Regions from separate parts of the Paraburkholderia sp. RL18-101-BIB-B genome, predicted to be linked through region 1. Evidence: predicted binding sites of a transcription regulator. Region 1 holds the regulator's gene; each other region holds the start of a gene.
What was found. Region 1 encodes HrcA, which represses chaperone genes, less so after heat shock. Its sites were predicted from a motif close to TTAGCACTCNNNNNNNNNGAGTGCTAA; they were not measured.
Positions count from the first base shown of each region.

Region 2: a site for HrcA is predicted at 1,733-1,759, ahead of rpoH (RNA polymerase sigma factor RpoH). Genes of this name have one in related genera too.
Region 3: a site for HrcA is predicted at 2,077-2,103, ahead of groES (co-chaperone GroES). Genes of this name have one in related genera too.

Region 1 is NZ_JARESV010000011.1:180,174-184,367, forward strand. Features, by position in the region: gene P0D73_RS18635 (RNA-binding S4 domain-containing protein) at 1-130, opposite strand, end outside; gene hemH (ferrochelatase) at 139-1,209, opposite strand; gene hrcA (heat-inducible transcriptional repressor HrcA) at 1,384-2,403, opposite strand; gene P0D73_RS18650 (NAD kinase) at 2,734-3,636, shown strand; gene recN (DNA repair protein RecN) at 3,708-4,194, shown strand, end outside.
Region 2 is NZ_JARESV010000008.1:142,687-146,880, reverse strand. Features, by position in the region: gene P0D73_RS15055 (cytochrome ubiquinol oxidase subunit I) at 1-147, opposite strand, end outside; gene cydP (cytochrome oxidase putative small subunit CydP) at 137-397, opposite strand; gene rpoH (RNA polymerase sigma factor RpoH) at 736-1,671, opposite strand; gene P0D73_RS15040 (acyloxyacyl hydrolase) at 2,035-2,598, shown strand; gene P0D73_RS15035 (nuclear transport factor 2 family protein) at 2,642-3,025, shown strand; partial or broken gene P0D73_RS15030 (2-isopropylmalate synthase) at 3,212-4,194, opposite strand, start outside.
Region 3 is NZ_JARESV010000011.1:11,372-15,565, forward strand. Features, by position in the region: gene groL (chaperonin GroEL) at 19-1,659, opposite strand; gene groES (co-chaperone GroES) at 1,714-2,004, opposite strand; gene P0D73_RS17885 (helix-turn-helix transcriptional regulator) at 2,492-3,346, opposite strand; gene P0D73_RS17890 (cupin domain-containing protein) at 3,655-3,966, shown strand; gene P0D73_RS17895 (NADH:flavin oxidoreductase/NADH oxidase family protein) at 4,124-4,194, opposite strand, start outside.

The DNA of each region.
Region 1 (4,194 bases):
CGCCAATCCGCACATGGCCTTTTTCGACGGCGTCGGCCGCGAGCGAACGCGTCTTGAAGAAGCGCGCCGCCCAAAGCCATTTGTCGATGCGCAGCTTCGCGCCCGCTTCAGTTGAAATCGTGTAATTCATGAGCCTGTTCAAGGTCCTGTCGTATGCGGCACCGGCAACGCCTGCACCGGCCAGCCCTGCAGGTTCTGCGCGACGATTTCGCCCAGCGCGGCAATCCATGCCTGCGAGGCGTTCAAGCAGGGAATCCGATGGAAATCCTTGCCGCCCGCGTGGAGGAATTCGTCGCGCACTTCCATGCCGATTTCCTCGATGGTTTCAAGGCAATCGGCTGTAAACCCCGGACAGAACACGTCGGCGCGCCGCACGCCCGCCGCACCCAGTTCCTTCAGCGTGGGCGCCGTGTAGGGCTGCAGCCATTCGGCCTTGCCAAAACGCGACTGGAACGTGATGCGGCATTCCACCTGCGTCAGTTCGAGCGCTTGCATCAGAAGTGCGCCGGTTTGCTGGCATTGCTCGTGGTATGGGTCGCCGAGATCCAGCGTGCGCTTGGGCACGCCGTGGAAACTCAGCACCAGCTTATCGCCCGCGGCAAAGTCCGGCCGGCCGTGCTGATGCCAATAGTGATGCACCTGCGCGGCAAGCGCTGCGATGTAGGCGGGATGGTCGGCGTACTGCCGCACCGTGCGGATCTCCGGCTGATTGCGCATACGCTTGAGCGCCGAAAAGGCGTCGTCGAAAGCGGTGGCGGTGGTCGACGACGAATACTGCGGATACATGGGCATCAGCAGCACGCGCTCGGCGCCCGCCAGCTTGAGCTGGTTCAGCATGGCCGGAATGCCCGGCGTGCCGTAGCGCATCGCGTAATCGACCAGCACAGTGTAGTCGTTCAATTGCAACAGATGGCGCAAGCCCTCCACCTGCTTCTCTGTGTGAACGCGCAGTGGCGAGCCTTCGGGCATCCACACCGCGGCGTACTTCTTGGCGGACGCGCGGCCCCGGACCGGCAAAATCAGCAGCCGCAGAATGATCTGCCAGAGCAGCGCCGGAATTTCGACCACGCGCGGATCGGACAGAAACTGCGCGAGATAGCGGCGGACCGCACGCGGCGTCGGCGCGTCGGGCGTGCCGAGATTGATCAGCAGCACGGCGACACGGTGTGACGTGGCGTTCTGTGAGGGCCGCTCGAGGTCGAAGCGCATAGGCAGCAGAAGTAACCGGTTTTGGCGGAGAGTCGGTTCAGGTGGGATTCATTATAGCGGCGCGGTTCATGCACCGGTCCGCCGGACACCCCTGGCCATTCGGCCAATTGGCAAGCCGCGCGCGGTCACGCATTATTTGCAGCAGGTGCCGCCGCGGCCAGGAGTCGAAGCTATTTATTGCTGGCTGAGAGTCAGGGAAAGCAGGCGCGCGGTGATGTCCACAATCGGAATCACGCGGTTGTAGGCCATGCGGGTCGGCCCGATCACGCCGAGCGTGCCGACGATCTTGCCGTTCACCTCGTACGGCGCGGTGACCACGCTCATTTCCTCGATCGGCACGAGATTCGACTCGCCGCCGATGAAAATCTGCACGCCCGCCGCGTGACTCGACACGTCGAGCAATTGAAGGAGACTAGTCTTTTGGTCGAACACATCGAACAACTTGCGCAAGCGCGCCATGTCCGACGAAAGGTCGGCGACTTCGAGCAGGTTGCGCTCGCCGGAAATCAGCACGGTCTCGCCCGTGTCGGATTCGTCCGTGCTGGCGGTGACGGCGGCATGCATCAGCGTAGTCATGTCGCCGCGCAACTCGTCGATTTCTTCGCGCAGGCGGCGGCGCACGTCGTCGAACGAAAGGCCCGCGAAGTGCGCGTTGATGTAGTTGGACGCCTCGACCAGTTGCGACGGCGAGAAATCGCGCTGGGTCGCCATGATGCGGTTCTGCACGTCCCCTTCCGGCGTGACGATGATCAGCAGAATGCGCTTGTCGGACAAACGCATGAACTCGATCTGCTTGAACACATGGCTGCGCCGCGGCGTGAGCACCACGCCGGCGAACTGCGACAAATTGGAGAGCACGCTGGCCGCCGCCGCAACGATTTTCTGCGGTTCGCCCGCCTGCAGCGTAGTCTTGACGGTACGTGTCACGGCCTCTTCGTCTGCGGCGGACTCCACCGTCAGCATGGTGTCCACGAACAGGCGGTAGCCGCGAGGCGTAGGAATGCGGCCCGCCGAAGTATGCGGACTGATCACGAGCCCCAGGTCCTCGAGGTCGGACATCACGTTGCGGATCGTTGCGGGACTCAGTTCGAGGCCCGAATAGCGCGACAACGTGCGCGAGCCGACCGGCTGACCTTCGGCGATGTAACGCTCGATCAGCGTTTTGAGGAGGGTTTGTGCGCGAGGATCTAGCATGACGGAAAATTTTAGCTCAATGGCACGACAACCGCGAGCGCTAGGGGCGCCCATCCCTGACGAACGCGCCGCCTGTTGCCAGCGCAGCGCATTGCCTTCGGTCCGGCCTGCTAGCCGGCGTTCCGCCCGACGCTTTGCGGACCACCTTGCGGGCCACCTTCTGGGCGGCCCCGCTGCCGGCACCCCGCCGCACTTTAACCGGCGCACATGTCATCAAGGCTTCACCATTCTAACGACAATCGCGAGATGCGCTGACGGCCCGCGCATGCCGGCCCGCTACCGGGTCTGTCTGCGGTTCTTTTCAGGCCCTACCTATGGTGTAATGCCGGCATGCAAGTGACCAGCCAGTTCAAGACCGTCGCGCTCGTCGGGCGCAACAATACGCCGGGCATCGCCGAGCCCTTGACCACGCTCGCCTCGTGCATCGCGAAGCGCGGCTTCGAGGTCGTGTTCGAAGCCGACACCGCCGCCGAGATCGGCGTCACCGACTATCCGGCGCTGCGTCCCGCCGAGATCGGCGCGCGCGCCGACGTTGCGGTGGTGCTGGGCGGCGACGGCACCATGCTCGGCATCGGCCGCCAGCTTGCGCCGTACCGCACGCCGCTGATCGGCATCAACCACGGGCGGCTCGGCTTCATTACCGACATTCCGATCTCCGACATGCGCGAGATCGTGCCGCAAATGCTGTCGGGCAATTTCGAGCGCGAAGAACGTGTGCTGCTCGAAGCGCGCATCATGCGCGGCGGCAATCCGATCTATCACGCGCTGGCCTTCAACGACGTGGTGGTCAACCGCAGCGGCTTCTCGGGCATGGCGGAACTGCATGTCTCGGTGGACGGCCGCTTCATGTACAACCAGCGCTCGGACGGCCTGATCGTGGCCACGCCCACCGGCTCGACCGCTTACGCGCTGTCGTCGCAAGGGCCGATTCTGCATCCGCAATTGCAAGGCATCGTGCTGGTGCCGATCGCGCCGCACGCGCTCTCGAACCGGCCGATCGTGCTGCCGGACGACTCCAAGGTGAGCATCCAGATCGTCTCGGGGCGCGAAGTGAACGTCAATTTCGACATGCAGTCGTTCACCTCGCTCGAACTGAGCGACACGATCGAAGTGCGCCGCTCGCGTCATACGGTGCCGATGCTGCATCCCGTCGGCTACAGCTACTTCGCCACGCTGCGCAAGAAGCTGCACTGGAACGAATACCCGTCGCACGAAGAAGATCCCAAGCCCTGAGCGGCAAGGACACCGGAACGCGAACGCCGCCGCTGCCGAAACCCGACTATCACGCTCACCAGACGACCTCCATGCTTCGCCACCTCTCGATACGCGACTTCGTCATCGTCGCCGCGCTCGATCTCGAATTCGACAGCGGCTTTACTGTTTTCTCCGGCGAAACCGGCGCCGGCAAATCGATCCTGATCGACGCGCTGGCGCTCGCGCTCGGCGCCCGCGCCGATGCGAACGTCGTGCGCGCCGGCGAAAGCCGCGCCGACATCACCGCGGAGTTCGAGACGCACGCGCAGGTCGAGCAATGGCTCGACGAGCAGGCGCTCGGCACGACCGGCGACGACGGCCATCACGACGGCACGGTGATGCTGCGGCGCGTGGTGGATGCGAACGGCCGCTCGCGGGCCTTCATCAACGGCACCGCGGCGACGCTCGCGCAGTTGCGCGAGGTCGGCGAAATGCTGGTGGATATTCATGGCCAGCATGCACACCAGTTGCTGATGCGCCCCGACGCGCAACGCGAACTGTTCGACACACACGCCGGCCTGTCCGACACTGCCGCGA
Region 2 (4,194 bases), on a different contig from region 1:
GATCTGCTTGCCGGTCATCACATAGACCGACTCCATGATGACGAGCAACCAGGACAGGCCGAGCGTGAGCGGGACGAACAGAAAGTGGTAAAGCGCGGTGATGGCGAACTGGAGGCGCGACAGTTCTACGACTTCGCTAACGGGCATGTTGATCACCTTGGGACGGATGCGAGGCAGGCACGGACAACAGCGCCTGCGCGACTTGCTCAGGCGGCAGCGACATGTGCTCCGCCTGTGGATGATTGAAGAACGTGTACTTGAGCGCCATCAGCAGTACGAATTTGATAGCGAGGACGATGGCGATATCCCGCGCCAGCGTCGGACCGCGCACCCAGCCGTGGAACCGTTTGCGCAGGCTCGGGCGGCGGGTGGTGCTGCGATTGAGGGCTGTGGTCATGATCGGTAGAAGGCAACTTCACACCGGTGAATCCGGCTGGCGCCAGGCCGCTTGGGCGGTTTGGCGAGTGCATCCCGATTCTAGGAGTAGAACCTCGCGCGCAACAGTTCGGCGCTGCGGCATTGGGTCGCGAGACTTGCCCCGTTCAAGCAGTATTGCTATCTGGTTTGTGATACGTCAAGAAACGCGTGTTGCTCGGTGATGTTCTTGCGTCAGTGTGCGCGTGCGCGAAAACACCGCGGCGTGGGCGAAAAAAAGCCCCGCCGTCTTGCGAGGGCTGGGCTTGGCGGCTGAATACCGCGCGCCGGACGAACCGGCATGCAGACAATCTTCAAGCTTTACGCGTATTCGGTCAGTGCACCGCGCATCTTCTTCATTGCGCTTGCCTCGATCTGGCGAATACGTTCGGCGGACACACCGAATTCGTCGGCCAGTTCGTGCAGCGTCGAACCGCCCGAACCGTCGTCTTCCACTTTCAGCCAGCGTGCCTCGATGATGCGGCGGCTGCGGGCGTCCAGTGCGTCCAGCGCGCTCGCGATACCGTCGCTTTGCAGCTTGTCGCGCTGACGCGAAGCCAGCACGGCGGTCGGCTCGCTATGGGAGTCGGCCAGATAGGCGATCGGCGCGTACGACTCTTCGCCGTCCTCGACCTGCCCTTCCAGCGCGATATCGCCGCCCGAGAGGCGCGTTTCCATTTCGGACACTTCTTCGCGCTTCACATTCAGCTCTTTGGCGAGACCTTCGATCTCGTCCGGCGTGAACGCGCCCAGCCCTTGCTTGTGGCTGCGCAGGTTGAAGAACAGCTTGCGCTGCGCCTTGGTCGTGGCGACTTTCACCATCCGCCAGTTGCGCAGAATGTATTCGTGGATCTCAGCCTTGATCCAGTGCATGGCGTACGACACGAGGCGCACGTTCTGCTCCGGGTCGAAGCGCTTCACGGCCTTCATCAGGCCGATATTGCCTTCCTGGATCAGGTCGGCGTGCGGCAGTCCATAGCCCAGATAGTTGCGCGCGATCGATACGACCAGCCGCAGGTGCGACAGGACGAGACGGCGCGCGGACTCTAGGTTGTCCTGCTCGCGAAATTCGGTGGCGAACTGGCGTTCTTCCGCCGGCGTCAGCATCGGAATCCGATTTACGGCCTGGATGTAGGCGTCGATATTGCCCAGTTGACCGGGCAGCAGCGAGGAATGCGAGAGCGCCAGTGCACCTGCCGAAGCGGCCTTAGCCGACGACGGGCTCAAAGTACTCGGAAGGGTCATTGCATGGCTCACGTAGGAAACTCCTTTGGAATCAGACAAAAGCTTATTCAGGTAACGACTCCAGCGTTGGATGTTAGCACTCTGAATTGCCGAGTGCTAATACTTAGAGGCTGTAGGGGCATCCAAGTTCCGTAAATTCCTATTGAAATTCACGATTCAATAGCCATGGTACGCCTCCCTCGGCTTCTTTGCTCGGAGCGTAGAACTTACCTAACAGATCGCCTTCATTGTTATAAGTGACCGACTTTTGCTAGTTTTGAGGTGACTAATTGCGGAAAGATGGGTTTCTTCATACGATCCACTCAATTGAGATTGTCTTTACAATACGCAAAACGGTTAAGGATTGTTCAACGTTCGGCGGAGCTCGGGTGTTAGATGAACAACAAGAAGAATGCTTTGCGTGGTCTGGCTCTAAATATCACGGCTGGTGCCGTGCTGGTGGGAACTTCAGGATGGGCTTCGGCGGACCAGTTTGGCGTGCAGGTGGCCGGCGGCCTTGGCGATCGCCACGTCAAGAAACTCGACCTCGGTTTCGTCTGGGACCCGGATCTGACCTGGTGGCAGATCGGTGATTGGCATTTCTCGCTGATCGGCGAAGCGCACGTGGCCTGGTGGCACACCAACGAAGGCAATGTGCACGACAACATCGGCGAAATCGGCGTGACGCCGATCATCCGCTTCATCAAGGGATCGGGCTCGATCCGCCCGTACGCCGAACTGGGCGCGGGCATCCGGCTGCTGTCGAGTCCCCGGATTTCTTCGACCTTCACATTGGGCACTGCGTTCCAGTTCGCCGACATGGCCGGCGTGGGCATGCAGTTCGGCAGCCACCAGCAGTACCAGGCAGGCTATCGCTTCCAGCATATTTCCAACGGCGGTATCAAAGAGCCGAATCCTGGTATAAATTTCCACCAGCTATATCTGCAATATAACTTCTGACGACCGTGGCCACGTTCGGCTCACCGGTGCGAGGGGCTGAGCGATGGCGGCAAAGATAATCGAAGCGGTTCGCGAGCTCGAGCGAGAGCGTTTTCGCGCGATGGTCGACGGCGACGGGCAATCGCTCGACACGCTGCTCGCGGACAACGTGAGCTACGTTCACACGAACGGCAAGCGGGAAACGAAACGGCAGTTCATCGACGGGATTACCGCGGGCCGCCGCCGCTATCGGCAGATCGAGATTCAGTCGCAAGAGGTGCTGCCGGTCGGGCGCGAGACCTGCGTCGTGACCGGCCGGGCGCTGATCGAAATGGAAGCCAATAACGGAGCGCTGCTGTTTCCGATCGCCTACACGGCGATCCATACGCAGGAAGACGGGCGATGGCGCCTGATTGCCTGGCAGGCAACGCGTTGCGCAATCGAGTGAGCCTTTTGAGCTTACTGTTTCCGGGCTGGCCGCGCCTTGTGAGCGGGTTGCTCCGGCTGACGCGGGCACGCGGGTAGCGCGCTTGTGCGTCGGTTTTTGCGTCACTCGCCCTGATTCTCAGGCAGCGACGCTTTCCTCATCCACACCGCTCCACTCGCGACGATCGGCCGCACCGGCTTCGGCCACTTCCGGCTCATGCGCCGCGACGCCTTGTCGCTCCCCGCTTTTCGCTCGAATCACCGCATCGCCCGCATACGGATGCCGCGGATGCACCGGCAACTGATTGCAGCGCTCCACGACGCGCCGGACCGCCTCGATATCCGAGAAATCGAGCCCGGTATCGACGCCTTGCGCAGCCAGATTCATCGCCAGCGTCACGAGATCGACGTTGCCGGTCCGCTCGCCATTGCCGAACAGACAGCCCTCGACGCGGTCCGCGCCCGCCAGCAGCGCCAGTTCCGCGGCGGCCACCGCGGTGCCGCGATCGTTATGCGGATGCACCGACAGCACGATGCTGTCGCGATAGCCGAGATTGCGGTGCATCCATTCGATCTGGTCGGCGAATACGTTCGGTGTCGCCGCTTCCACGCTCGCGGGCAGGTTGATGATCATTTTGTGATCGCGCGTGGGCCGCCACGTCTGCGCCACTGCGTCGCACACCTCGCGTGCAAATGGCAGTTCGGCCGCGTTGAACGTTTCCGGCGAGTACTGGAAGGTCCAATGCGTGTCCGGCCGCGCCTGCGCATGCTCCTTGATGATCTGCGTGCCTGCCACGGCCAGCGCTTTGATTTCGGCCTTCGACTGGTTGAACACGATCCGGCGAAACGACGGGCAGATCGCGTTGTACAAGTGCACGATGGCGCGCGGCGCGCCTTCCAGCGCCTCGAACGTGCGCGCGATCAGTTCCGCGCGCGACGGCATGAATACCTCGATGGTCGCGTCGTGGGGAATGCGCTTTTCTTCGATCAGCTTGCGGACGAAATCGAAATCCGTTTGCGACGCCGACGGATAGCCGACTTCGATTTCCTTGAAGCCGATCGCGACCAGCATCTCGAAGAACTCGAGCTTTTGCGCCGCGTTCATCGGCTCGATCAGCGCCTGATTGCCGTCGCGCAGATCGGTGCTCATCCAGACCGGCGCCTGGTCGATCGTGCGGCTCGGCCATTTGC
Region 3 (4,194 bases), 170 kb from region 1:
AACGAGGCCCAACTGAAATTACATGTCCATGCCCATGCCGCCCATGCCGCCGGGCATACCGCCGCCCATCGGAGCATCTTCCTTCGGCAGTTCGCAGACAGCTGCGTCGGTCGTCAGCAGGAGACCCGCCACCGAAGCTGCGTTTTGCAGCGCCGTGCGCGTCACCTTCGTCGGATCCACGACACCTGCGTCAACCAGGTCGACGTACTCGCCGGTTGCTGCGTTGTAGCCGTAGTTGCCCTTGCCAGCAGCAACAGCTGCCACCACGACGCTGGCTTCTTCGCCACCGTTCGTGACGATCTGGCGCAGCGGCTCTTCCATCGCGCGCAGCACGATCTTGATACCTGCGTCCTGATCGGCGTTCAAGCCCTTCAGGCCGGCGATTGCCGTACGTGCGCGGATCAGCGCGACGCCGCCGCCAGCAACGATGCCTTCTTCCACAGCTGCGCGCGTTGCGTGCAGTGCGTCTTCGACACGTGCCTTCTTTTCCTTCATTTCGACTTCGGTCGCAGCGCCGACCTTGATCACTGCAACGCCGCCTGCCAGCTTGGCAACGCGTTCTTGCAGCTTTTCACGGTCATAGTCCGACGTTGCTTCTTCGATTTGCGTGCGAACTTGCTTCACACGTGCTTCGATGTTCGCACCTTCGCCAGCGCCGTCGATGATCGTCGTGTTTTCCTTGCCCACTTCGATGCGCTTCGCTTGACCCAGTTCAGCCAGCGTTGCCTTTTCGAGCGTCAGGCCGGTTTCTTCAGCGATGACTTGACCGCCGGTCAGGATCGCGATGTCTTCCAGCATGGCCTTACGGCGATCGCCGAAGCCCGGAGCCTTGACAGCAACGGTCTTCAGAATGCCGCGGATGTTGTTCACCACCAGCGTTGCCAGTGCTTCGCCTTCGACGTCTTCTGCGATGATCAGCAGCGGACGGCCAGCCTTGGCGACTTGCTCCAGTACCGGCAGCAGATCACGGATGTTCGACACCTTCTTGTCATGCAGCAGCACGAACGGGTTGTCCAACACGGCAACTTGCTTGTCCGGGTTGTTGATGAAGTACGGCGACAGGTAGCCGCGGTCGAATTGCATACCTTCGACCACGTCCAGCTCGTCTTGCAGCGACTTGCCGTCTTCAACGGTGATGACGCCTTCCTTGCCGACCTTGTCCATGGCTTCAGCGATACGATCGCCGATCGATGAGTCGCTGTTTGCCGAAATCGCGCCGACTTGGGCGATTTCCTTGTTGGTCGTGCACGGCTTGCTGATCTTGCGCAGCTCTTCGATCGCTGCGAACACAGCCTTGTCGATACCGCGCTTCAGGTCCATCGGGTTCATGCCCGACGCGACGTACTTCATGCCTTCGCGGACGATCGACTGAGCCAGAACCGTTGCGGTCGTGGTGCCGTCACCTGCGTTGTCGCTGGTCTTGGAAGCAACTTCCTTGACCATTTGCGCGCCCATGTTCTGGAGCTTGTCTTTCAGTTCGATCTCTTTCGCGACCGACACACCGTCCTTCGTGACCGTCGGGCCGCCGAAGCTGCGTTCCAGGACAACGTTGCGACCCTTCGGGCCCAGCGTGACCTTCACAGCGTTCGCGAGGATGTTCACGCCTTCAACCATCTTGGCACGGGCGGAATCACCGAATACGACGTCTTTAGCTGCCATCTTCTAACTCCTTGAATTCTTTAAGATATGACCGGGAAAAGTAGCGACCAGCGCTTACTTTTGCACCACGGCCATGATGTCTTCTTCGCGCATCACGAGCAGTTCGTTGCCGTCGACCTTAACGGTCTGGCCTGCGTACTTCCCGAACAGGACGCGGTCACCAACCTTCACGTCGAGCGCGATTTGAGCGCCCTTGTCGTCACGCTTGCCCGGGCCGACTGCCAGAATTTCGCCTTGATCCGGCTTTTCTGCTGCGGCTTCGGGGATCACGATGCCCGACGCGGTCTTGGTTTCTTGATCCAGACGTTTGACGATCACGCGATCATGCAAAGGACGAAGGTTCATACATACTCCTCTCTTGATTGAGACTGAAGAACGCTGAGAAAACCCGGCTGGCTGAGCCAACCGGCGATGTTGTTAGCACTCTCGTGCAGCGAGTGCTAATTATATGGACGGGTGGTGACAAATTCAAGAAGGGATGCTGCTGTTGGGTGAGATTCACTCAACTTTGGACCTTGTCCACTTAAGTCTGAGCGCCCGAGCGGCGCCCGGCCGCCATCAGGAAAGGAAATATCATTTTGAAACAATGGGTTATTGTGAAACCAGCTGTTCCACAATGCCCCGAGTGCAGTGCGACCCCTGGCTTTTTCTGACGGCATCAGTCCGCGCGTCCGGGTGACTCACACCAAATCCAGGGGAAAACCCCGCCCCAAGTGCAATCGTCAGTGACGTTCCGGCAGATCGAAAACATGTTTCGGCCCCTGCCAGCACCTAACTCTCTCTCCCAGCCGGCTGAGGACGGAATCGACAGTCAGCTCGACACGCGCGGTGGTCATCGCGCTGCGCCAGAGACAAATTGTACGTTGTGTCTGTATTGGCTCGGTGTCACCCCTTGCTGACGAGCAAAGAAGCGCGTGAAGTTCCCAGGCGAGTCAAAGCCCAGATTGAGCGCAACATCCTGAAGTGCCATTTCCTGCTGCGAAACACTTTGAATCGACAGATCCATCCGCAGCATGCTGCCGAATGTCGCCGGCGTCATGCCTGTCTGCTTGCGGAATAGATGGAAGAAATGTGGACGCGATAGCCCAACCATTTGTGCAAGATCATCGAAGTCGGGTGCGATGCCCCGCACCTCTTTCATCGCTTCGATCGCGCGACGAATTCTGATGTCGTAAGCGATTCCGCCAACGGATCCGGCCGCTGACAGCTCATTCCTCTGGGGCAATACACCGACGAGTTCGCCGGTCATGTCGGCGATCAGCCCTTGGAGCGCTTGAAGCGACTGGCCCTCACGGTCGGTCAGGATGTCGAGCAGATCAGTATGAAGGCGGCCAAGCTTCCCTTGCAACGCTACGGACGGCCTCGAAAAAAACCGGGGATGAATGCTGTAAGCGAAGCGCCGGTCGACCTCCCTCAACCAGTCCGGCTCTAGGTAAAGGGCCAGCAGCACAGTCGGCTGCGATTGTGGGCGATGCTCATAGAAGTGCGGCTCCCACGCATTCACGAGCAACACGTTCCTGTCCGACAAAACGTGCTCACGATTGCGGATTCCGAACTGGATGTCCGGACCGCCCTCCTTGAAGATAACGTGAGAAACCCGGTGTGCGTGCAAGACCATGCTTTTGTCCAGCATGAGCAACGCCACTCTTCCAAACGGTCCGTGAATGATTCGCAAAGGTTCCGACATGGTGATTGGCTCCTGCCGCCCCGATGAATTCAAAGCGCTCTTATTCGCTCGGCCGCTTCGCGCAAAAAAAAATCATCCGGAATGATAAATCGGCCCCGTCCGGGACAAGTTTGCATACGGCAGGGACAAGGACAAGTGGGAAATTCGCCTACTCTGGCGGATAGGTTCGCCGCTACCGAAGTATGGTCCAGCGGCCAATCAACACGCTTCGAAGTCCGAACGTGAATGGCGTCTGCTGCGATGCAGAACGCCTCCCGTGACATTCGCAAATCAAGGAGACGATCCTGGCTGGTGTCGGCAGTGAAAAGGTGTTTGAGAATGACAAGGTCATCGTATGGAATTTCGTCCTCGCTCCGGGCGAGGAAACACCGGTACATACCCATACGCATTCCTACATGTGGTACGCGATCGAAGGTGCCCCCTTGCATATCTTCGACGAAAACGGCGGGGACCTCGGCATCTTCGACGTGCCAACGGGCGCGATTTATTCCCTCAAATGCGAGGACGGATATCTGGAAGTCCTGTCCGAGATCGGCAAGGGCGCCAAGGTCCCTGCGACGCACAAGGCGCGCAACGAGGGAAGCAAGCCATACCGCGAGGTGCTCGTCGAATACAAATAGCAGCGCGTCTGATTGAGACACCCTGGTACCCGATCAGGGTGACACTAACGCAGACGGTACGAGCGTGGGCCATGGCACACGCTCGACGGGACTGGCAACTTGAAGTCGCCAGGACGACCGGAGGCCGCCGCTGGATTCGCTGCGGTCCGGACATAGCTTAAGCCCGCTGCTGCAAGAGTGCGTTCATGTTGCGGGTCTCGAGCTCGGTGAACTGGGCCACGGCATCAG